3 regions of the Allobosea sp. 05T433 genome follow, and region 1 is predicted to be linked to each of the others. Evidence: predicted binding sites of a transcription regulator. Region 1 holds the regulator's gene; each other region holds the start of a gene.
What was found. Region 1 encodes LexA, which represses DNA repair genes until DNA is damaged. Its sites were predicted from a motif close to TGTTCNNNNTGTGTTCNG; they were not measured.

Region 1 (9,820 bases):
GCGGCCCTTGCGGTGCTCGGCAGCGATTTCATCGAGCAATTGCTCGGTCGCATAGCGTTCGACCAGGTGGCGCAGTGGCGTCGTGTCGTAGAGGGACTCGCCAAACAGTCCGAGGACTCCCTTGCTGCGAAAGAGCTCGTTATCGCCGTAGCGCGTATAGATCTCCTCCAGGGCGCCGTCATAGTGCGAGCCGAGGAACGCAAAGGGCGCAGCGAGCGAGCCAGTACTGACCCCGGTGACGACCTCGAATTGAGGCCTGTCGCCGCGCGCGCTCCAGCCCTTCAGGAAACCCGCGCCATAGGCCCCCTCTCCGCTCCCACCTGAAATCGCAAGAAATGTTGCGGCCGCCTGGCATTTGCCACAGCCCGAAGCGGCGATCTGCCGGTATTGGATATCGACATATTTGCTTGTGGTGGGGACGACCGCATCCCCCCAGAAGCGGATCGTGCCGAATCCGGCGACCTCGGCTGTCGACAGGCCTTCCGCGGGCAGAGCTTGCGGTCGTTCCCCGGAATTGCATGCAGCCAGGCCGAGCAGCGCGGAGGCCAGCAGCACGTGCCTGATCGCCTTGGCCCGACGCAACATCGCCATGCCCCACACCCGAACGCCCCTGCAAGATTGCGCGGTCTCTTCACCGCCATCTTGTCGCCAGCGGAGCTGCGAGCGCAATCGCGATGGAGCCACGATCCGACAATAACTTGACCACTTGCCCCCCGAACGGGCATGACCACCTTGCCATCATCGCGACCGGAGATCTCGTTAGCGGCAATGCGTATCCTGCTGATCGACAATTACGACAGCTTCACCTGGAACCTTGTCCACCTGATCGGCGGGCTTGGGGCGGAGGTCGAGGTTCGCCGCAACGATGCCCTTGCCGTCGAAGAGGCGCTGGGGGGAGGGCATGACGCAATCGTATTGTCGCCAGGCCCCTGCACCCCCAACGAGGCCGGCATCTGCCTTGACCTCGTACGCCAGGGTGCCGACAGGAAGCCGATCTTTGGCGTTTGCCTCGGCCTGCAGACCATCGGTCAGGCCTTCGGTGGCGAGATCGTGCGCGCGCCGCTGCCGATGCACGGCAAGATCTCGACCATTGGCCATCACGCCCGCGGCCTCTTTCACGGCATCAACGGGCCGATCCAGGCGACGCGCTATCACTCGCTCATCGTGGCACGAGAAAGCTGCCCGACCGAACTCGAGATCGAAGCCACGACGGAAGACGGGCAAATCATGGCGCTCTCGCACCGCTCCCTGCCGGTGCATGGCGTACAGTTTCACCCCGAGAGCATCGCCTCCGAACAGGGTGCGACGATCCTGCGCAATTTCCTCGGCCTGGCGGAACGATGGTCGCAGACACAGGACCGTGCCGCCCTTTCCGAAACAGCCTGACGTCGAAGAACCCATGGACGATTTCAAACCCTTCATCGCCAAGGTGGCGACCGGCGCCTCACTCTCCCGCGAGGAGGCGCGCGATGCCTTTGACACCATCCTGTCCGGCGAGGTCACCAATGCGCAGGCGGCCGCCTTCTTGATGGCGCTGCGCGTCCGTGGCGAGACCGTCGAGGAGATCGCCGGCGCGGTCAGCGCCATGCGCGGCAAGATGCTGCCGGTAAAAGCACCGGCCGGCGCGATCGACATCGTCGGAACCGGCGGCGACGCTTCGGGCTCCTATAACGTCTCGACGCTGGCCGCGATCATCACTGCTTCCTGCGGCGTGCCGGTCGCCAAGCATGGCAATCGCGCCGCCTCGTCACGTTCCGGAGCGGCCGACGTGCTCACCGCGCTCGGCGTCAAGGTGGGGCTCGAGCCCGCGGGCACGGAGCGCTGCATCGCCGAGGCCGGCGTCGGCTTCATGTTCGCGCCGACCCATCACGCCTCGATGCGGCATGTAGCACCGGTGCGCACAGAACTCGGCACCCGCACCATCTTCAACCTGCTCGGGCCGCTCTCCAACCCGGCCGGTGTCAAGAGGCAGCTCGTCGGCGCCTTCTCAGAGACCTGGCTCGAGCCGATGGTGCGCGTGCTGTCTGCTCTGGGCTCCGACCGCATCTGGGCCGTGAACGGCTCTGACGGCCTTGACGAGATCACCACCACCGGGCCGACCCGCGTCGTCGCGCTCGAAAAGGGCAAGATCGAGAGTTTCTCGATCAGCCCGGACGATGTCGGCCTGGCCCGTGCAAAGCCCGAGGATCTGCGCGGCGGTGAACCGGCGCAGAATGCCGAGGCGCTCCGCGCGGTTCTCGACGGCAAGAAGACGCCCTTCCGCGATATCGCGGCCTTCAATGCCGCCGCCGCGCTCGTCGTGGCCGGTCAGGCCGGTGATCTGCGCGACGGCCTCACCCGCGCGACCTCGGCGATCGACAGCGGCAAGGCCAAGGCGACGCTGACCGCACTTATCGCCAGCTCGAACGCGTGAGGACGTCATGAGCGACATCCTCGCCCGCATCGAGGCCTATAAGCGCCAGGAGATCGCCGCTGCCAAGGCCGCGGTTTCCCAGGCTGAGATCGAGCAGCGCGCCCTGGCTGCCGGCCCCGTGCGTGGCTTCACGGCCGCTCTTGCCGCGAAACACGCGGCCGGCAAGCCTGCATTGATCGCTGAGATCAAGAAGGCCAGCCCGTCCAAGGGGCTGATCCGCGCCGATTTCGACCCGCCATCGCTGGCACGCGCCTATGCCGATGGCGGCGCGGCCTGCCTGTCCGTACTGACCGATGCCCCCTCTTTCCAGGGACAGCCGGAATTCCTGCAGCAGGCGCGCATGGCAAGCGGCCTGCCCGCCCTGCGCAAGGATTTCCTCTATGACCCCTATCAGGTCTTCGAGGCTCGCGCCTGGGGCGCCGACTGTATCCTGATCATCATGGCCGGCGTCGATGACGGGACAGCCCGCGCGCTGAACGAGGCGGCAAAGTCACTCGGCATCGACGTGCTGGTCGAGGTTCACAACGAAGCTGAGCTCGATCGCGCCCTCGAGCTCGACAGCCCCTTGCTCGGCATCAACAATCGCGACCTTCGCAGCTTTGCCGTCGATCTCGCCGTCACCGAGAGACTTGCACCGCGCGTCCCCGCGGACCGCATCATCGTTGGCGAGAGCGGCATCTTCAGTCATGCCGACATCGCACGGTTGCAGCGCGCCGGCGTCAACACCTTCCTCGTCGGCGAGAGCCTGATGCGGCAGGACGATGTCGCCGCTGCGACCCGTGATCTCCTGACCGGTTCTGCGCGCAGCGCAGCATGAGCAAGCTCAGCCATCTCGACGCCAGCGGCCAGGCCCATATGGTCGATGTTGGCGACAAGGAGGAGACCTCGCGCATCGCTGTCGCCGAGGGCTGTGTCGTCATGCAGCCCGGGACCCTGGCGATCGTGCGCGATGGCGACGCCAAGAAGGGCGACGTGCTTGGCACGGCGCGCCTGGCTGGAATCATGGCCGCCAAGCGCACGCATGAACTGATCCCGCTCTGTCACCCGCTGCTGATCAGCAAGATCAGCGTCGACCTCACCCTGGACGAGACATTGCCCGGGGTGCGCGTGAGCGCTGAGGTCAAGATGAAGGGACAGACCGGCGTCGAGATGGAGGCGTTGACCGCTGTCGGCGTCGCCTGCCTCACAGTTTACGACATGGTCAAGGCGGTCGACCGGGCGATGCGGATCGAAGGCATCAGGCTCGTCCACAAGTCAGGTGGAAAATCCGGCACCTTCGATCTCCCGGAAACTGCGCGATGAGCCTCACGCCCGTCCCCGTCGCCCTGAAGGCGCTAATCGACAGCGTTCCGGCACCGACACCATCAGAAACCCTGCCACTCGCACAATGCGTAGGGCGCGTGCTCGCCGCCGACCTGCAGGCGCTTCGGACCCAGCCCCCCTTTGCCAACTCCGCAATGGACGGATACGCCGTTCGCGCAGACGATATTGCGCCGGCAAATGAATTGCGTGTCATCGGCGAATCGGCTGCCGGTCGTTCCTTCTCAGGGATGGTCCGCTCCAATGAGGCTGTTCGCATCTTCACCGGTGCTCCGATTCCGGAGGGCGCCGATACGATCTTGATTCAGGAGAATGCGGACGGCGTCGGCACTGCGACGATCCGCGTGCGCGAGGGCGCCGAGCGCGGCAAGTTCGTTCGTCAGGCAGGATTGGACTTCTCCGAGGGCGAGGTGTTGCTTCTCGCCGGCAGCCGGCTCGACAGTGCGAGCCTCGGCCTCGCGGCAGCCATGGGCCACCCCATGCTCACTGTGCGTCGCAAGCCACTGGTCGCGATCCTCGCGACTGGCGACGAACTGGTCCAGCCCGGCGAGCCGGTTGGACCCGACCAGATCGTCGCGTCCAACAGTTTTGCGCTCGCCGCGCTGGTCGAGCAGGCCGGCGGCACGGCGCTCGATCTCGGGATTGCCCGCGATGATCATGCCGATCTCGCCGACAAGATTGGCCAGGCACGGAAGGCCGATGCCGATGTGCTGATCACCCTCGGAGGAGCCTCGGTAGGTGAGCACGATCTCGTCCAGGCAGCGTTGATCGGTCAAGGCATGGCGCTCGGCTTCTGGAAGATCGCCATGCGGCCGGGCAAGCCGATGATGATGGGCCGCCTCGGCCGCATGGTCGCGCTCGGCCTGCCCGGAAACCCCGTCTCGTCCATCGTTTGCGGACATCTCTTCGTCGTGCCCCTGCTCAGGACCCTCCTGGGCGTACCGGAACCGGAGCGCGATCTGAGTGAGCCTGCAATCGTCGGAAGAAATTTGCCGGCAAATGATGAGCGGCGAGACTATATGAGGTCGGAACTGACGCTCACTCCGGAAGGATGGCTGGCAACGCCCTTCGCCAAGCAGGATTCGTCGATGCTGGCCACTCTTGCCCGCGCCGACGCGCTACTCATTCGCGAATCGTTTGCTGCGCCGGCAAACAAAGGCGACAACTGCCGGATCATCCGCCTACGCTGAGCGCGCTTGCGGAACACAACGCGAACCTGTATGGTGTTCGTGCTTTGTTTCGATTCCATACAAAGAGCGCCGGCGGGAACCATGCTGACACGCAAACAGTTCGAACTGCTTCGTTTCATCCAGGAACGCCTGCGCGAGACAGGGGTGCCCCCCTCCTTCGACGAGATGAAGGACGCGCTCGATCTGCGCTCCAAGTCCGGTATCCATCGCCTGATCATGGCGCTGGAGGAGCGCGGGTTCATTCGCCGCCTTCCCAATCGAGCCCGAGCGCTGGAGATCATAAAGCTGCCCGAAGGGGCCGGCGGCCCTCAGGCGACGCGCGGACGGTTCAGCCCCTCCGTCGTCCAAGGGGGGCTTGGCAAGGTCCGGCCGATCGCACCGCCCCCGGACGAAGATGTGCGCTCCACGGTTGCGATTCCGGTCATGGGGCGGATTGCCGCCGGTACACCGATTTCCGCCATCCAGAGCCGCAGCCATACCGTGGCACTGCCTGCCGACATGCTTGGCCCCGGTGAACATTTTGCCCTCGAGGTTCGCGGCGACTCGATGGTGGAAGCCGGCATTCTCGACGGCGATACGGTGGTGATCAAGCGTCAGGACACGGCCAATACCGGGGATATCGTCGTGGCTCTGATCGATGACGAGGAAGCAACGCTGAAGCGACTGCGCAAGCGCGGCTCCTCGATCGCGCTCGAGGCTGCCAATCCCGCCTATGAGACAAGGGTGCTGGGACCGGACCGCGTCAAGATTCAGGGCCGCCTGGTCAACCTGATGCGGCGCTACTGAAGCGGCTCGTGTTCTTCGACAGCCGCCAGCGGCAAAGCCGGCGTGCTTGCAGGCCGCTCCCGCTTGCGGCTCCAGGGACGATCGACACCATCCTGCTCTGATAGATGGGCGCGCCAGCCGCCCTTGTTGCCGACAAGGGCGGTCGCGCCATCGCGCGACAATGCCCTGCGGTCGATCAGTCGTGCTGCGCACGGAGCGTTCCACGGAATCGGCGTGATGACCAGATCGGCGCGCCGACAGTCCTCGACGATGGCCAGGCGATCACGTGCAAAGGCAACGCTTCGTCCATCCTTGCTGCGGACGACACAACCCAACGTGTCGCAGGCCGCGCCTTCCCGCAGGCTGTTGTCGTCAGTCCGGCGATTATCGCCATCTGCGTTCAGCCATTGCTGCAGCACGAAGCGGCTCGGTTGCCCCGCCAGGATCATGCGACCATCGCCCCCGCGGACCAGGATGCCGGAACCATCGCGTTCGATCAGGATGTCGGGCCTGTCGGGCTTCGCTGCCACGAGCAGTCCCGCGATCAGGGGGGCGACGGCCAGGAAGCGCAGCGGTGTCGTCCAGAGCGTGATCCAGAGAAGCGCAGCGGCAAAGCATGCGAGCGCCGCGGCCCCGAATGCAGGAATGATCACCGCGGAGTGGTCGAATCCCGCAACCCAGCGCGCGGATTGCAGCACATAGTCCGAAGCGACTCCCATGAGCGCCCAAGCCGGCCAATCCAGGCCGAAGGGATAGGCGAGCACGCCGAAGACAGCGGCAGGCATGACGATCAGGGAAACGAAGGGCAAGGCGAGCGCATTGCCGAGCAGACCGAAGGGGTTGAAGGTCTGGAAGTGATAGGCACCGAACGGTGCGGTTGCGACCGTCGCCAGCACGGTCGTGACCGTGAGCCCGACCACCGCGATCCAGATCGGCCGTAGCGGCCAAGGCAGGTTCGCCGGCGCCTCGGAGTGGCCGCGATCCTCCCAGCGCTCGGCAAAGGCGATCAGCGCCGCGACAGCGCCAAAGGACATCTGGAAGCTTGGACCAAGCAGCGCGTCAGGCTCGCGCAGCAGAACGATCATCGCAGCGAGAGCCAGATTGCGCATGCTGAGCGCCGGGCGATCGACGAGAATCGCACCGAGCATGACCAATGTCATGATCAGCGAGCGCACCGTCGCGACCTCGGCTCCCGAGAAGATGCAATAAGCCGTGGCGCCGAGCATCGCGGCCAGGGCGGCGAGTTTCTTTATGGGCCAGCGCAATGCCAGCGTTTGCGATAGCGCCAGCAGGCCACGGACCAGGCCGAAGATCGTGGCGGAGGCCAGCACCATGTGAAGGCCCGAGATCGAGATGATATGATAGATTCCGGCCGCGCGGAGGTCGATATTGGTCGCCTCCGTGATGAGGCCGCGCTTGCCAGTAACCAGCGACGCCGCCATCGCGCCAGCCTGCCCTCCCCCGATCCCGGCGATGCGCTCCGTCAGGGCATTGCGCGCCCGGTCGACCGTCGCGCGTATCTGAAGCTCGAGCGGTGGCTGCAAGGGTGGTGGGGCGAGCGTGATCTTTCCGGGGATGGTCCCGACTGCACCAAGCCCTCGGAAGAAGGCGTCGCGCCCGAAGTCGTAGCCACCTGGTCGCACTGGACCGGGCGGCGGCAGGAGGCGCGCGACGGCAGCGATGTGATCGCCCGGCGAAACCGAACCACCTTTGACGTTGACCCGAACCCGCCGTGGCAGGCGTTCAGGCTCCACCCCGGCAATGCCGGTCACCAGGATCACGAGGCGCGCGCCGGCGTCGCGCGCCTCGACCGATTCGACAAAGCCGGTGAGTTGTCCCACGCGCATTCGATCGAGCATCGGTGCTGCGATCGTCGCCGTGCGCCAGGCCGCGGCACCAAAGCCGGCGAAGATGGCAGCAAGGCCGACGCAAGCGAGCATGACCGGGCGTCGGGCGCGCGACAGCGCTGCCATCGCAGCGGAGACGCCAAAGCCGGAGAGCGGGACCCAGAAGGATGGCTCGCGATCAGCCGCGAAATAGAGCAGAATGCCGGCTCCCATCAGCACCGGCAGCCAGAGAAACAGCCTTCTTCGTCCGGCCTCGATCGCGATGGCGCCCAGGAAGCGCGCGCGCCATTCGGCGAGAAACAACCGAATGGCAGCGTCCTGAAACCATATCTCGGGAATGCGGAATGGTACGGCGCGAACACGCGCGCCGCGCAGCCGGCTCGGGTCTGGCGGCGCCTCGCGCATAGGCCGTCCCTCGGTCAGCCAACCAGATGCGATCTTGCGCTTAACGTCGGCCCCATCAGCATGTTACAGGGGCGGCGTCGGTTGTCATGTCCCTTCGACGTCTTGTTCCTCTGCCGCTCTGTCGGCCTCATTTCCCGTCCTGCCGGAGCCTGCCTTTCATGAGTGATGCGGTCGTTACGCGCTTCGCGCCGTCTCCAACCGGATTCCTGCATATCGGCGGCGCGCGTACCGCGCTGTTCAACTGGCTCTATGCCCGTCGCCATGGCGGCAAGATGCTGCTGCGCATCGAGGACACCGACCGCGAACGCTCGACCGAGCCGGCCATCGCGGCGATTCTCGACGGCCTGTCCTGGCTTGGCCTCGATTGGGACGGCGAGACCGTCTACCAGTTCGCCCGTGCGGCCCGGCACCGCGAGGTCGCCGAGCAGATGCTCGCCGCCGGGAAGGCCTATTATTGCTATGCGACACCGCAGGAACTCGAGGAGATGCGCGAGAAGGCGCGCGCCGAGGGCCGTCCCATGCGCTATGACGGACGCTGGCGCGATCGCGATCCGGCAACCGCGCCGGCCGGCGTGAAGCCGGTCATCCGCCTGCGCGCGCCGCAGACCGGAGAGACGGTGGTCGAGGACGAGGTGCAGGGCCGCGTCGTCTGGCAGAACGAGAATCTCGACGACCTCGTGCTGCTGCGTTCCGACGGCAACCCGACCTATATGCTCGCTGTCGTCGTGGACGACCATGACATGGCCGTGACCCATGTCATCCGTGGCGACGACCATCTCACCAACGCCGCCCGCCAGACCCAGATCTACCAGGCGATGGGCTGGCGCGTGCCGAGCATGTCGCATATCCCGCTGATCCATGGGGCGGACGGCGCGAAGCTCTCCAAGCGCCATGGTGCGCTCGGTGTCGATGCCTATCGCTCCATGGGCTATCTGCCGGTGGCCCTGCGCAACTACCTCCTCCGGCTGGGCTGGAGCCATGGCGACCAGGAGATCTTCTCGACCGAAGAGATGGTCTCGCTGTTCAATCTTTCCTCGATCGGCCGTTCCCCGGCACGCTTCGACTACGCGAAGCTGGAGAGCCTGAACGGGCTCTACATGCGCCAGTCCGATGATCGTGACCTGCTTGATGCACTGAAGAGCATCTTGCCGGAAATCGGCCCCGCGCACGGCCTCGGCCCCGAGCTCGATCCGGCTCTCGAAGCCAAGCTTCTTGCTGCGATGCCGGGATTGAAGGAGCGAGCCAAGACGCTGATCGAGCTGCTCGACAGCGCCTCCTATCTTTTTTCCAAGCGTCCGCTCGCACTCGATCAGAAGGCGGCGACGCTGCTGGACGAGGGCGCCCGCCAGCGCATGCCCAGCCTGGCAGAGAAGCTTGCCGCGGTGAACGACTGGACACCGGCTCCGCTCGAGGCCGCGGTCCGGGCCTTCGCCGAAGAACATGCCCTCAAGCTCGGACAGGTGGCGCAGCCGCTGCGGGCCGCACTCACCGGACGGAGCCAGTCGCCCGGCCTGTTCGATGTGATGGCGGTGCTCGGCCGCGAGGAAACGCTCGCTCGTCTCAGCGATCAAACGTGATCAAAGGCGGGGCAGCCCCGCCTTTGTGATTGGTTGAACCCCAAGGGCAAATGGGCTAGTGACGCCCCATATGCCGAGGGTGTCCGAAGCGGCGCCCCGGTATGAATATTGCTTTAATATCAGTCGGATGTACCTTCCTTTGCCTGCAATCCCGTCACATGGCCGTTACGCAGAGCCACTCGGATGATGATTGCCGTTCCGGCACCCATTCGTGCCGGCTCGGATGGAACGAAGATTGATCAGCAGCGAGCCTGAAAGGATCGGTATCGATGAGCGGAACCAACAGCCAGCTGAGTGTGGACG
Region 2 (6,896 bases), on a different contig from region 1:
GAGCGCGTCTTGGCGAAACGCGCGAACCAGAGCCACTTGTCGAGACGCTGGCGATCTTCCCGCAAGGACAGCCTTTCCGCTCAGCCCCAGGTCAGTTGAGCCCCATGTCAGGTCTTGCGCCCGCCGCCCTCGAGCTGGGCCTTGAGAGCCGCAAGCTTCGCAAAGGGCGAATCCGGATCAGGCTCGCGCTCGGCCGGACGCGGCTTTGACGCCTGCTGGAAACGCTCGTTGCCGCGCTCCTCGCGGCGTGGGCCACCTGGGCGTCCATCGCGCTTGAAGTCCGGCCGCGGGCCACGCCCCTGCTCGGGGCGGCCATTGCGCTGCGGCCGGCCGCTGCGCTTCTGATCACCCTCGCGCGGCTGCGCATCCTGTCGGGGAGCATCACCTTGAGACGCATTGGCGGCAGCCGGACGGCCACGATCGCCCTGGCGGCGACGCTCGTCGGGCCGGCCGTCACGGTTCGGACGTTCACCACGCCCTGCGCCAGGCTGACGCTCGCCCTGAGCGCCGTCGCGGCGACCGCGCCCGGCATGCTCCGGCCTGCGCCCACCCTGGTGACGATGCGGCCGCCAGACCTCGATTTCCTGCACCTCGGTCGCAGCAACGACATCAACTGCTGCCTCAGGGGCAAGAGCTCCCGCGGCAAGCGTCTCGGAGACAGCTGTCTCGTCGGCAGGCGCCGGCAGAGCAGACATGGCATCGGCTGGCACCGGATGTGCGGCTTGCTCGAGCTCAGTCTCCGCCGCGGTCGGGGCGTCGGCCGTTTCAGGCGCGGCAGCCTCCGAAGAGGCAGCCTCGGCGGTCTCGATGTCAGTAGCGGCCAGAGGCTCGTCGACAATACCGGCGCCGGCCTCATCGGCCACCACCGCCGGATCGGCCTCGTGCCCAGCCGGGACGTCCGTAGTTTCCGCGGTCGGCGCGTCGGCAACCGGAGCGGTAGCCGCGACCGGTGGCTGCGCCAGCGGCACGGTAATCGCCGGTCCCGGACGCTTGGCCGAGACATAGCCGAGGGAGCGCAGGATCGAGGCGAAATCCTCGCCCGCACAACCGACCAGCGAGGTCATGGCACCGGTGACGACAAAACCGTCCTGATCGGCCGCGCCGGTGGGCGGCTGGCCCTGGGTCAGGCCCGGGCGATAGGCGATAGCCGGCCGGATCAGGTCAGCAAGCCGCTCGAGGATATCGACACGCACGGCGCGCTCGCCGCAGACGCGATAGCCGGCAGCACGGTAAAGACCCTTCGGCACCGCCTTGTCGACGGCAAAGGATGTCCGACCCGAGGCTGCTAGATGGGCAATATCGTCGAGGCCCGACGTATCGGGCCCGCCATGCTTCAGCGCCCAGAGCTGGGCAGCCAGCGCACGTGGTGCCGGCTTCAGCAGGGCCGGGACGTAAAGATGAAAGGCTCCGAAGCGGATGCCGAGCTGACGGAGTGCTGCGCGGCCCTCCTGATCCAGCGTCTTCATCTCCTCGCCGACCTTGGCGCGCTCCAGCACGCCCAGCGACTCCCCGGCCTGATAGGCGATGCCGCGCGCGATACCGGTGACATTCTCGGCATTCTCGAGCAGCTGCAACGCACCAAGCAGACGGGCGATGTGATTCTTGAGCCAGAGAGTGAGGCGCGCGTCGACCTGCTCGCGCGCCGGTCCGGTCAGGTGCTCCTCGACCAGCAGGCGCAGGCGCGGCTCCAGAACCTTGTCGCCGGCGACAAGCCGCGCGACCGGCTCACCGATCCAGCGCACCAGCCCGTCATGCGAAAGCACGAAGGCATCATCAGCCGCGAGCACGACACGCGCGGCGCGCGCTTCGATCTCGCTGGCAAGCGCCTTCATCGCGGCCATGTTCAAGGCTTTCGCCTCGGGCCCGCCAGCCTTGGGATCCGCCGTGAAGCGAAATCCCTGAAGCATCCCGACATGCTGTCCCTCGACGAGCACATCGCCCGTCGTGGTGACCTCAGCCTCCAACATTGCATTCTCCCGCAAACGACGCATCAGCACGCTCGTGCGCCGATCGACGAAACGGCTGGCTAGCCGCTCGTGCAAAGCGTCCGACAGCTTGTCCTCTACAAGACGCGCCACCCCCTGCCAATGCTCTGGATCAGGTAACCAGTCAGGACGGTTTGCGACATAGGTCCAAGTTCGGACCTGCGCAATGCGGGCAGACAGCGTGTCGATCTCGCCATCGGTCCGGTCAAGCGCATCGAGTTGGGCGCGATACCAGTCCGGATCGAGCCGTCCGTGGCGCATCAGGCGCAGATACAGCGTGGTGGCGAGATCAGCGTGCTGCATCGGCGCGATCTTGCGATAATCAGGCAGGCCACACACCTCCCAGAGCCGCTCGACTGCTGCACGGCCCTGCGCCAGCGGCCTGACATCGGCATCGCGGGCCAGAACCTCCAGCGTCGTCATGTCCTCTGCGATCAGCGCACGGGTCAGCCCCTGCTCGGTTGGCTGGACGTTCAGGCTGGCGATCAGCCCGTCGACGGAGCGCAGATCGAGATCGGAATTGCGCCATTGCAGCTGCCGCACCGATTCAAAACGATGATTCTCGATCGCCTCGACCAATTCGGCGTCGAAGGGCGGGCAACGCCCGCTCGTGCCAAAGGTGCCGTCGCGCAGATGGCGGCCGGCGCGCCCGGCGACCTGGCCGAACTCCGCGGGGTTCAGCTTGCGGAAATGATGGCCGTCGAATTTCCGGTCCGACGCGAAGGCGATGTGATCGACATCGAGATTGAGCCCCATGCCGATGGCGTCCGTCGCGACGAGATAGTCGACATCGCCCGACTGGTAGATCTCGACCTGGGCGTTGCGCGTGCGCGGCGAGAGCGCGCCGAGCACGACGGCGGCTCCCCCCTTCTGCCGACGGATCAGTTCAGCGATCGCATAAACCTCCTCGACGGAGAAGGCGACGATCGCGCTGCGTCGTGGCAGGCGGGTGATCTTCTTGTCGCCGGCAAATGTGAGCTGCGACAGGCGTGGACGCGTGACGACGTTCACCCCGGGAATGAGCTGCTCGATCAGCGGCTTCATGGTGCCCGCGCCGATCAGCATCGTCTCGGCCCGACCGCGCCGGTTCAGCAGGCGGTCGGTGAAGACGTGACCGCGGTCGAGGTCGGCGGCGAGCTGAATCTCGTCAATCGCGACGAAATCGACGGCGAGATCGCGCGGCATGGCCTCGACGGTGCAGACCCAGAAGCGGGGCCGCTGCGGCTTGATCTTTTCCTCGCCGGTGACCAGCGCCACCGCCTCGGGGCCGACCTTCTCGACCACGCGGCCATAGACCTCGCGCGCCAGCAGGCGCAGCGGCAGGCCGATCATTCCGGTCGGGTGCGCCACCATCCGCTCGATCGCCAGATGCGTCTTGCCGGTATTGGTGGGCCCGAGAACTGCTGTGACACCCTGCGCACGAACCGAGGGCGGAAGAGAGCGTGCTGAAATCAAGACGCGACCGATCGTTTCCTTTGGGCCCTTGCCGGCAGCAGACGCTGGGGAAAGCGTCCTACCTTGGCACAAGCTGGAGCGCCGAAATTAAGCTGCGGAACGAGTCCTGAACGAAGCAAGCCCGAATCGCTGACTCCGGCAGAATCGGGATTCGTTCACGGCCAGATATCGCGGAGACGGCCGCAAGTACCACTATATCTGGAATCGTGACACGAGCTTGATCCACTCATTTTCGCGACCAGCGTAAACGGCCGGGCGCCGACAGTCCTCCGCGCTATTTATGTCGTGCTCACGGCGAAACGAGGGGCCGCCGTGTGATTTCTGCGTGCGCAACGGCGTGGAACCAGCCTGAGCCATCGCCTCAGCGGGCCGTTCGGACGAGACCCGCCTCCCGTCCGACACCTTGGCGATCGGGCGTTTCCCGGAGTGTTGACAATAATACGTACGTACGTATTCTACCTTCATGAGCAAGCCATCCCTTCGTGAAAATCTCCTCGCCGCTGGCCGCGATCTCCTCTGGAAGAGCGGCTATTCCGCCACCGGCATACGCGAGATCGTCGCTGCAGCCGGAGCGAGCCCTGGCTCATTCACCAATCATTTCGGATCGAAGGAGGAATTCGCCGAGGAAGTGCTCGATCGCTATTTCGCCTATGTCGGCGGCCTCGTCGATGAAGCCCTGGCCGACCGCTCCCTGCCCGCAGCCGCGCGGTTGCGGCGCTATCTGGACGCGATCACGACCAAGCTCGAAACCGCCGATTGGTCGCGCGGATGCATGATCGGCAATTTCAGCGTCGAGACCTCTCCCAATAGCGAACGGTTGCGGCAGCGACTCTCGGAGATCTTCGTCCTTTGGCGAGAGCCCTTTGCGGCATGCATCGCCGAAGGCCAGGCCACTGGCGAGATCGCGACGGATTTCAGCGCCGACGACCTCGCTGATTTCCTGCTCACCGCCTGGCAGGGCGCGATCCTGCGCATGAAGGTCGATCGCAGCCCGGTTCCGCTCGAACGCTTCAAGGCCATCCTTTTCGCAACGCTGTTTGGAAGAAGGGCATCGCCATGACCCAGTCACCTGGATTCGCATCCGAATGGCTGCGCCGGGAGATTCCCGTCCTCGGCTCGACCATGTCCTATGTCGAGGCCGGCTCTGCGGGGCCGACCGTACTCTTCCTGCACGGCAACCCGACCTCCTCCTATATCTGGCGCCATATCATTCCGCACGTCGCGCCGCTGGCGCACTGCATTGCCCCCGACCTGATCGGCTACGGTCAGTCCGGCAAGCCGGACATCGCCTATCGCTTCACCGACCAGGTCCGCTATCTCGACGCCTTCATCGCTGAACTGGGCCTCGGACGGATGGTCATCGTCGCCCAGGACTGGGGCACGGCACTCGCCTTCCACCATGCCTCCTGTAACCCCAGCGACATGATCGGCCTGGCCTTCATGGAATTCATCCAGCCCTTTGCAAGCTGGGATGCATTCCATCAGCGGCCGCAGGCGCGTGAGCTGTTCAGGGCGTTCCGGACGCCGGGACAGGGCGAGAAGCTGATTCTCGAGGACAATGTCTTTATCGAGAGGGTCCTGCCCGCTGCCGTCCTGCGGGCCTTGAGCGATGAAGAGCTGGATGCCTATCGAGCGCCGTTTCCAACGCCCGAATCGCGCAGGCCGATCCTCCGACTGCCCAACGAGCTCCCCATTGCGGGCGCCCCGGCCGATGTCCATGCCATCAGCGAGCGCGACCACGCAGCATTACGTGCGTCCACCTATCCGAAGCTGTTGTTCTGCGGCGATCCCGGGGCGCTGATCTCTCCGGCCGAGGCGGATAGGTTCGCGGCGGGACTGCATGATTGCCGCCTGATCAATCTCGGCCCCGGCGCGCATTACCTGCAGGAGGATCACCCCGGTGCAATCGGGACGGCGCTCCGTGACTGGCTGGGTGAGATTACTGCAACGACGAAAGCGAGTGAACGCGCTGCGGCTTAGTTCTGCCGCGCGGCCGTGGTGGTGGTCGGATCGACCCTGAAGCTCGAGGCCTCGATGACCGCCGTCCCGATCATGGTCTTCACCGAGATGCGGATCGGCACCATCACATTGGTGCCGTTGACGGGGGCGAGCCAGGTGTTGATCTCGCGATTCTCGGTCATGAACTTGGTGCTCGGCCGCAGGGCGCGATGCCCTGCGATCGGCACATACCGCGCCTGGCAGATCGTGACCGGGCCGCTATAGCCTTCGAGCTTCACCTGCCGCGAACCGGAATAGCTCAGCTTGATGTCATAGCGCGCAGCGCCGTCGAAGATTGGCAGCGTCCGGTTGCAGGCGGCACCATTCCCGCCCTTGCCCTCCACGGGCATCAGGAAGGCGCTGATCGGATCGACCACATTGCGCTTGTGGCTCTCGTTGAGCGGCACGCGATCGGGCTTGTCGTCGATCGGCGGCGCAATATCCACGGCCTGCACCGTGCCGCCGTCGAGCGCCATGCGCACAGTGCGGCTCTCGCTTGAGTTCGCCGACGAAACCGCGAAGGTCGCAGGCGACAGGCGCCCGCCATGAAGATTGCCGGTTGCGGCACCTGAGCCGCGTCCGCCCGTGAAGCTGCCGACCAGGCCCGTCATCTTGGCGACGATATCGAGCTTGTAGCTGCTGCCGTCGATGCCGCCGCTGAGATGGGCGGTGCCGAGCGTCAGGCCGAGCAGGGAGACATCATATTTGGCCTCCAACGAGGTCGCCGCGGCCGACGACGCTCCAAAGCCGGAGGCCAGGGCCAGCGCAGCGAGACCAAGTCCGGCCAGGGACGACGCGATGGCGGGCTTCATCCAACTCCTCCGGACGGCATGCTTCGCACCGGCATGCACTGCGAATCGGTCCGAATCGTGACCCCTTTTACCGAATTTGGCGAGTGGCAATGCCGCCACGCTGCGGCCGCCCCGATCGTGCTATGGAATCAGTCGCGGTCCTTGACGCAGCAGCCGGCCTTGGCTATAGACCCGCGACTTCAATTTGACTTCCGGTGCTCGTGGGCCGGCACGTCGCGTGTCGGCATTTTTGTTTGAGACAACCGGTTCCAAGGGAACGATATCATGGCTCGCCGTTGCGAACTGACCGGGAAAGCCACCCTCACCGGGCACCTCGTCAGCCACTCGAACCGCAAGACGAAGACCGTCTTCCGGCCGAATCTCGTCAATGTTACGCTCCGTTCGGACGCGCTCGGTCGCTCCGTGCGCCTGCGTGTCTCGGCGAACGCCCTGCGTACGGTCGATCACCGTGGCGGACTTGACGCCTTCCTGGTCAAGGAGCCGGCAGGCAACCTCTCGACCGGCGCACTCACGCTGAAGCGTGACATCGAGAAGAAGCTCGCGACCAACTGAGCGCGCGGCTCCTTCACGGAATGAATGAAGCGGCCGCAAGGCCGCTTTTTTCGTTTGCATAGGACGCAGTGGCCAGCCCCGTATCATCCGTTCT
Region 3 (6,896 bases), on a different contig from region 1:
CCGGTTGCCGTCAGCGTCCGCAGCGCCTGAGCGATCACGCCCCGCCAGGGGGGAATCATCGAGAGCGCATAGGAGATGACGATGCGATCAAATCCATCGCGCCCGAACAGGGCCGCCGCGTCGAAGCAGGTCGCGTCTGCCTGTGCCAGATGGATGCGCTCCGAGAGCCCCGATCGTGCCACGCTTCTCTCCGCCGTCGCGAGCATCTCGGCCGAGACGTCGAGACCGTAGCACTGCGTGCCCGGATAGGTCCGGGCGAGCTTGATCAGGTTGCGCCCTGTGCCGCAGCCGATTTCCAGGATCGCGCTGCCCGGCGCAGGATCGAGCTCGGCGATGAGCCGGTCCCGGCCAAGCAGATAGAATTTGCGGCTGGCGTCATAGATATGGCGCTGGTGGCGATACATCCGGTCCATCAGGCCGGCGGCCTCGGTCGTGGCGCGGCCAGCGCTCATGCCACCGCCCCCTGCAGCACATGGAGATGGAAGGCGCCATAGATCGACGAGCGATCGCGCGCTCCAAGCTCGCGGCTGCGTGCTTCCTCATAGCGCCATTGCGCGAGAATCGAGGCCGGCACCCGGCCCGGCAGCAGCCGCTCATCGGCAGCCGTCCGGAAGATTACGCGGGCGCCGGGTCGCGCCGTGCGCGTGATCTGCGTCCAGAGCGCCGTGAGATCCGCATCATTCATCCAGTCCTGAGCATCGAGCAGCACATAGGCATCGCAGCTCTTCGCAGGCTGGCTCTCGAGAAAGGCCGTGATCGCGCTCTGGTGATAGGCGACGTGGCCCGCCCGCTCTCGAACGGCCGCGAAATTCCGGCTTTCAAGATAGGGCGGCAAGGATGCGTTCTCGTCCGTCGCATAGCCCCGTCCAAAGGCCTGCCGGGCAAAATAGTTCGACTTCAGGTCGAAGCCGCAGGCCAGCCTTTCAAGCCGGCGCCGGAGCACGCCGCGTATCCCGGCGTCGCCGTCAGCCGCGAGGGCCTTGTACTGGGCCGGCGGGATGCCCAGCCCATAGAGCGAGGCCGGCTGGCGCACCAGCCAACGCACCAGGGGCTTGTCGAAGACGGGAGCGATATGCCTGTCGAACAGGGCGCGCTGCTCGGCCATGTCGCGAGCCTGCAGCATCACGCGCGGATCGCAGCCGAGCGTACGGCCAAGGAGATGTCCAGCCCCGATGAAACGGCCGAGCAGGCCGTACCGGTAGAAATTGCGGGCAAAGACCTGGATGCGCCGGCGCCCGCTCAGGCTGCGGCCTTCCCAGTAGCTGCGAGAGACGGCATCGAGGCGTGGCGCGATCTCGGCGTCATAGAGCGCGATATTCGCCTGCGATTGCGCCTCGCCGAAAAAGCGCAGGAACTGCTCATGGCCTGCCAGGCTGTCGAGTGCGGCGAGCTTGAGCTTGCCGAGCGCGATATGGGCGCCATTCAGATCGACAGCGCTGATCTTCGCCGGGTTGGCGGTGAGATAGGACAGGATGTTGCAGGAGCCGGACGCGATTGCCACGACATGATCATCGGGGCGCAGGTCCAGTGCCTCCATGTCGACGACCGGGTCTTCCCAGATCTGCGGATAGACGAGCCCGGAAAAGGCCAGGGTGAACAGGCGCTCCAACATCCCCGCCCGCGACAGCGGCTTGCTGCGATGCACCGCCGTGGTCAGGCCCATTGTGGTTTCCCGCCGAACCGTACGCGCCGTCTGCATTCTTCGTTCCTCGCGCGGTCCGTTGTGATGGCGAGCCGACTAGAGGAGTCGCGTGACGGTTGGGTGACGCGCCTTGCGGATCAGCTATCCGTGAGGGCGGGCTGACGTGGAGCGCAATCATCCCCATATTCCGCCCGAAACCTTTGAACGGGAGAATGACGATGGGACTGTCCGGACTGTTCGGCGGCAAGGTCAGGGAAGCCGGTGAGTTCGAATTCCAGTTGACCGACGAGGAGTGGCGCCGCCGCCTGACCCCGGAGCAGTACCACGTGCTGCGCGGGCATGGCACCGAGCGCGCCGGCTCCTGCGCCTTGAATTTCGAGAAGCGCGCCGGGCGGTTCACCTGCGCCGGTTGCGGCAACCCCTTGTTCCAGTCCGGCAAGAAATTCGAGAGCGGCACGGGCTGGCCGAGCTTCGACCAGCCACTGGAGGGTGCGGTCGGTATCAGCGAGGACAATAGCTACATGATGCAGCGCACCGAGGTGCATTGCGCCCGCTGCGGCGGCCATCTCGGCCATGTCTTCCCTGACGGCCCGCCACCGACCGGACTGCGCTACTGCATCAATGGCGTGGCGATGGATTTCGCTCCGGCCGAGGCCTGAGCCAGTCGGCCGGCCGCGCTCCCCTTCGGGAGGGCGGCCGCGCAAACGCGTGAGTGCTATTCCACCGCCGGGACGGCCCGATGCGCCAGCGCGGCAGCATCCACGGACGCCGGCAGATCGCCGAAATGGCCCGACCAGCGCCCCTCGAGCCGCGTCGCGATGAAGGCGTCTGCGACCATGTGAGGTGCGTGGCGCAGCAGCAACGAGGCCTGCAGCGCCAGCGCCAGCCGCTCGACCAGCCGCCGCGCCTGTCCTTCGCTTCGCACCAAAGTGGGTATCTCCGACTCCAGCGCGCTCAAATGCGCATCAAAGCGATTGTCGGCGCCGGCCGCGCGTCGCATCTCCTCGATCAGCGCCACGAGAGAGCCCGGCTCTCGCTCCAGCGAGCGCAGCACATCGAGACAAATGACGTTGCCCGAGCCCTCCCAGACGCTGTTGAGCGGCGCCTCCCGATAGAGCCGGGCCATGGGGTTTTCCTCGATAAAGCCGTTGCCGCCATGGCATTCCAGCGCCTCGACCACCACCGCCGGCGCGCGCTTCGAGACCCAGTATTTCGCAATCGGCGCGCCGATCCGCGCCAGCAACCGGTCGCTCTCGCTCGTTTCCTGACGGTCGAGCGCCGCAAACAGCCGAAAGGCGAGCCAGGCTGCAGCCTCGGCCTCGATCGCAAGATCGGCCAGCACGTTCTGCATGATCGGCTGATCGATCAGCCCGCGCTGGAAGGCGCGCCGATGGGCCGCGTGATGCGCCGCCAGCGAAACGGCGAGCCGCATCTGCCCGGCCGACGCCGCCGCAATGTCCAGCCGGGAGCCCTGGTTCATCGCCAGGCCGGTGCGCAGGCCCCGGCCTGGCTCGCCGATCATCTGGCCGATCGCACCGCGGAATTCGACCTCGGACGAGGCATTCGAGCGATTGCCGCATTTGTCCTTGAGCCGCTGGATCGCCACGCCGTTGCGCGAGCCGTCCGGCAGCCAGCCCGGCACGACGAAGCAGGAAATGCCCTCGGCGGTTCGGGCCAAGGTCAGGAACAGGTCGGAATGCGGCACCGAGAAGAACCACTTGTGCCCGGTCAGGGACCATGTCCCGTCGCCATTGTCCTCGGCGATGGTCTGGGTCTGGCGCAGGTCAGAGCCTCCCTGCTTCTCGGTCATTGCCGTGCCGACGGTCGCCCCTGTCTTGGCGGAGGCGGTCGTCTGGCGGCGGTCATAGCGGTTGGAGCTGACCAGGGCGCCCCACTTGCTCCAGAGGTCGGGTTCCTGCCTCAGGACCGGGATCGCGGCATAGGTCATGCTGATCGGGCAGCAGATGCCGCTTTCGCCCTGACTCCAGAGATAGGAGAGCGCAGCACGCGCCACCTGTGCGCCCGGGCCCGGCCTGTTCCATGCGAGCGAATGGGTCTCCTGCTCGATCGCAAGCCCCATCAATTCGTGCCAGGCCGGATGGAACTCGATCTGGTCGATGCGGTTGCCGAACCGGTCATGCGTCCTGAGTTCGGGCGGGAACCTGTTCGCCAGTCGCGCCAGGTCCTGCACCTGCGCCGAGCCGACAATGCGCCCTGCCGCGTGCAGGCGCTCCGAGGCCCAGCCTGCATCGAAGGCGGTGGCCGCCGCCTGCAACACGGGATCAGCCGCGAAGGCGTCGTAATCGCACAGTATGGGAACCTGGTTCGTCACTTCATGGGTGGAATGGCGGGAGGCGATATCCACATTCATCGCGGCGCGTCCTGACGATCGGGCGAGCATTCAACGCCCAACAGCCTTATCCAGCAATCTGCGGCGCGACAGCCTATATTGCCTCTGGAACGAATCACGATCAAAGCGACCTGAAGCCTTGTCCGATCACACCACGTCCGCCCCTCTGCCCCGCCCCGGCGGCCTCGCCGCCCGCGCCGCCGCACAGCCGGCGGCAGGCTATCTGGCAGGCCTCAACCCGGAGCAGCGGCAAGCGGTCGAGGCCACGGATGGCCCTGTTCTGGTCCTGGCAGGCGCCGGCACCGGCAAGACCCGTGTGCTGACCACGCGCATCGCCCATCTGATCGCCACCAACCGCGCCTATCCGTCCCAGATCCTCTCGGTGACCTTCACCAACAAGGCAGCGCGCGAGATGAAGGAGCGCATCGCAAGCCTCGTCGGCCCCGTGGCCGAAGGCATGCCCTGGCTCGGCACCTTCCACTCGATCTCGGCCAAGATCCTGCGCCGCCATGCCGAGCTCCTCGATCTGCGCTCGGACTTCACCATTCTCGATACCGACGACCAGATTCGCCTTATGAAGCAGGTCATCACGGCCGCCGGGATCGACGAGAAGCGCTGGCCCGGCCGCATGCTGGCGGGCTTCATCGACAGCTGGAAGAACCGCGGGCTTGCCCCCAAGGACGTGCCGCCGGGTGAAGCCGGCGTCTTCGCCGGAGGCAAGGGCGGCGCCCTTTATGCCGCCTATCAGGAGCGGCTGAAGACGCTGAACGCAGTCGATTTCGGCGATCTGCTGCTGCACTGCCTGACGCTGTTCCGGGAGCATGCCGATGTGCTCGCGACCTATCATGAGCGCTTCCGCTACATCCTGGTCGACGAATATCAGGACACCAACACCGCCCAGTATCTCTGGCTGCGCCTGCTGGCGCAGGGCCGGCGCAACATCGCCTGCGTCGGCGACGACGACCAGTCGATCTATGGCTGGCGCGGCGCCGAGGTCGACAACATCCTGCGCTTCGAGCACGATTTTCCCGGCGCGGTCGTGGTCAGGCTGGAACGGAACTACCGCTCGACCGGGCATATCCTCGCCACCGCCTCAAAACTGATTGCCCGCAACGAAGGCCGGCTCGGCAAGACATTGCGCACCGAGGACGAAGCCGGGGAGAAGGTCACGATCACCGGCGCCTGGGACAGCCAGGAGGAAGCCCGCCTGATCAGCGACGAGATCGAGGCGATGCAGAGCAAGGGCGAAAACCTTGCCGAGGTCGCCATCCTCGTCCGCATCTCCGCCCAGATGCGCGAGATCGAGGAGCGCTTCGTCCATGTCGGCGTGCCCTATCGCGTCATCGGCGGCCCACGCTTCTATGAGCGGGCCGAAATCCGCGACGCCATGGCCTATCTGCGCTGCGTGGTGAGCCAGACCGATGATCTCGCCTTCGAGCGCATCGTCAATGTGCCGAAGCGCGGGCTGGGCGACGCGACGGTCCAGCTTCTGCACAACCACGCCCGGGCAACCGGCCTGTCGCTGCTGCAATCGGCCCGTGCCGTGGTCGAGACCGAGGAACTGAAGCCGAAGGCCCGCACCGCGCTGCGCGAACTGGTCGAGGCCTTTGCCCGCTGGTCGACCAAGGCCGAACACATGAAGCAGGGCGAGCTTGCCGAGCAGGTGCTGGAGGAATCCGGCTATACCGAGATGTGGCAGAAGGATCGCTCGGCCGATGCCGCCGGCCGCCTCGAGAACCTCAAGGAACTGGTGCGCTCTCTGGACGAGTTCCCAGACCTGCCGGCCTTCCTTGAGCACGTCTCGCTGGTGATGGATGCCGATGGTGGCGAGGCCGGGGCGCGCGTCAGCATCATGACACTGCACGCGGCCAAGGGGCTCGAATTCGATACTGTCTTCCTGCCCGGCTGGGAGGAAGGCCTGTTCCCGAACCAGCGCGCGCTCGACGAAAGCGGCCGCGCCGGGCTGGAAGAAGAGCGCCGCCTCGCCCATGTCGGCCTGACCCGGGCCCGCAAGCGCCTGAAGCTCCTCTTCGCCTCGAACCGTCGGATTCACGGCCTCTGGCAATCGAGCCTGCCGAGCCGCTTCATCGACGAGTTGCCGGAGGAGCATGTCGAGGTCGTGCAGGCGCCGTGTACCTATAGCCAGGGCGGCTACGGCGCCTCGCGCTTCGACCGCATGGAAAGCTTCGGCTCCTCATACCAGACACCAGGCTGGCAGCGCGCTCAGGAGAATCGTGCGCGGAACGGCGGCGGCTCAGGCTTCTCGGACAACAGCGGCCGCGGTTTCGGCCAGGGTGGCTCGGGCTCGGGCCGCCAGCGCGGCCCGGTGCTGATCGAGGGCGAGTTGACGGCGAAATCGACCGGCAGCTCCGCTTTCGATGCCGGCGCCCGTGTCTTCCATATCAAGTTCGGCCCGGGCTCCGTCGCGAGCGTCGACGGTAACAAGCTGACCGTCGATTTCGACAAGGCGGGCCGGAAGATGGTGCTGGACTCGTTCGTGCAGAAGGCGGGCTGAGCAAGCGCAGCCGTCATGTCCGGCGCGCCGATGCAGAGCATCGCCGAAGCGGTTATGCAGGCCCGGATTGCCCCAGGCCGGTTCCGCAGGAATGCCGGCTCCAAGCCAGCAGGATCAGCACGATGCCCGACGTCGCGGTCAATCTGACCGACACCGCCAATCCCGATCTCCACGCGGTGATCTCGCAGGGCCTGCGGGACTACAATGTCGAGATGGGCGGCGTCAGCGACCACAGGCCACTGACGATCACCATCAAGGACAGCAGGAGTGATGAACTGATTGGCGGCCTGCTCGGTCGCACCTCGCTCGGCCTGCTGTTCATCGACCTGTTCTATGTGCCCAAGACCCAGCGCGGGTCGGGCCTCGGCACCCGCATTCTGCAGATGGCA

Region 2: a site for LexA is predicted at 3,536-3,553, ahead of AC1DGP_RS22235 (helicase-related protein). Genes of this name have one in related genera too.
Region 3: a site for LexA is predicted at 4,099-4,116, ahead of AC1DGP_RS04605 (ATP-dependent helicase). Genes of this name have one in related genera too.

The regions. Positions count from the first base shown of each region.
Region 1 is NZ_JBFTKS010000011.1:126,578-136,397, reverse strand. Features, by position in the region: gene AC1DGP_RS17235 (patatin-like phospholipase family protein) at 1-591, opposite strand, end outside; gene AC1DGP_RS17230 (anthranilate synthase component II) at 769-1,386, shown strand; gene trpD (anthranilate phosphoribosyltransferase) at 1,400-2,413, shown strand; gene trpC (indole-3-glycerol phosphate synthase TrpC) at 2,421-3,230, shown strand; gene moaC (cyclic pyranopterin monophosphate synthase MoaC) at 3,227-3,715, shown strand; gene AC1DGP_RS17210 (molybdopterin molybdotransferase MoeA) at 3,712-4,923, shown strand; gene lexA (transcriptional repressor LexA) at 5,005-5,709, shown strand; gene AC1DGP_RS17200 (ComEC/Rec2 family competence protein) at 5,703-7,940, opposite strand; gene gltX (glutamate--tRNA ligase) at 8,099-9,517, shown strand; gene gltA (citrate synthase) at 9,787-9,820, shown strand, end outside.
Region 2 is NZ_JBFTKS010000017.1:95,743-102,638, forward strand. Features, by position in the region: gene AC1DGP_RS22230 (RNA-binding S4 domain-containing protein) at 1-65, opposite strand, end outside; gene AC1DGP_RS22235 (helicase-related protein) at 108-3,437, opposite strand; gene AC1DGP_RS22240 (TetR/AcrR family transcriptional regulator) at 3,904-4,500, shown strand; gene AC1DGP_RS22245 (haloalkane dehalogenase) at 4,497-5,420, shown strand; gene AC1DGP_RS22250 (DUF3108 domain-containing protein) at 5,417-6,250, opposite strand; gene rpmB (50S ribosomal protein L28) at 6,515-6,802, shown strand.
Region 3 is NZ_JBFTKS010000003.1:71,786-78,681, forward strand. Features, by position in the region: gene AC1DGP_RS04585 (class I SAM-dependent methyltransferase) at 1-452, opposite strand, end outside; gene AC1DGP_RS04590 (BtaA family protein) at 449-1,699, opposite strand; gene msrB (peptide-methionine (R)-S-oxide reductase MsrB) at 1,861-2,301, shown strand; gene AC1DGP_RS04600 (acyl-CoA dehydrogenase family protein) at 2,358-4,013, opposite strand; gene AC1DGP_RS04605 (ATP-dependent helicase) at 4,132-6,507, shown strand; gene AC1DGP_RS04610 (GNAT family N-acetyltransferase) at 6,630-6,896, shown strand, end outside.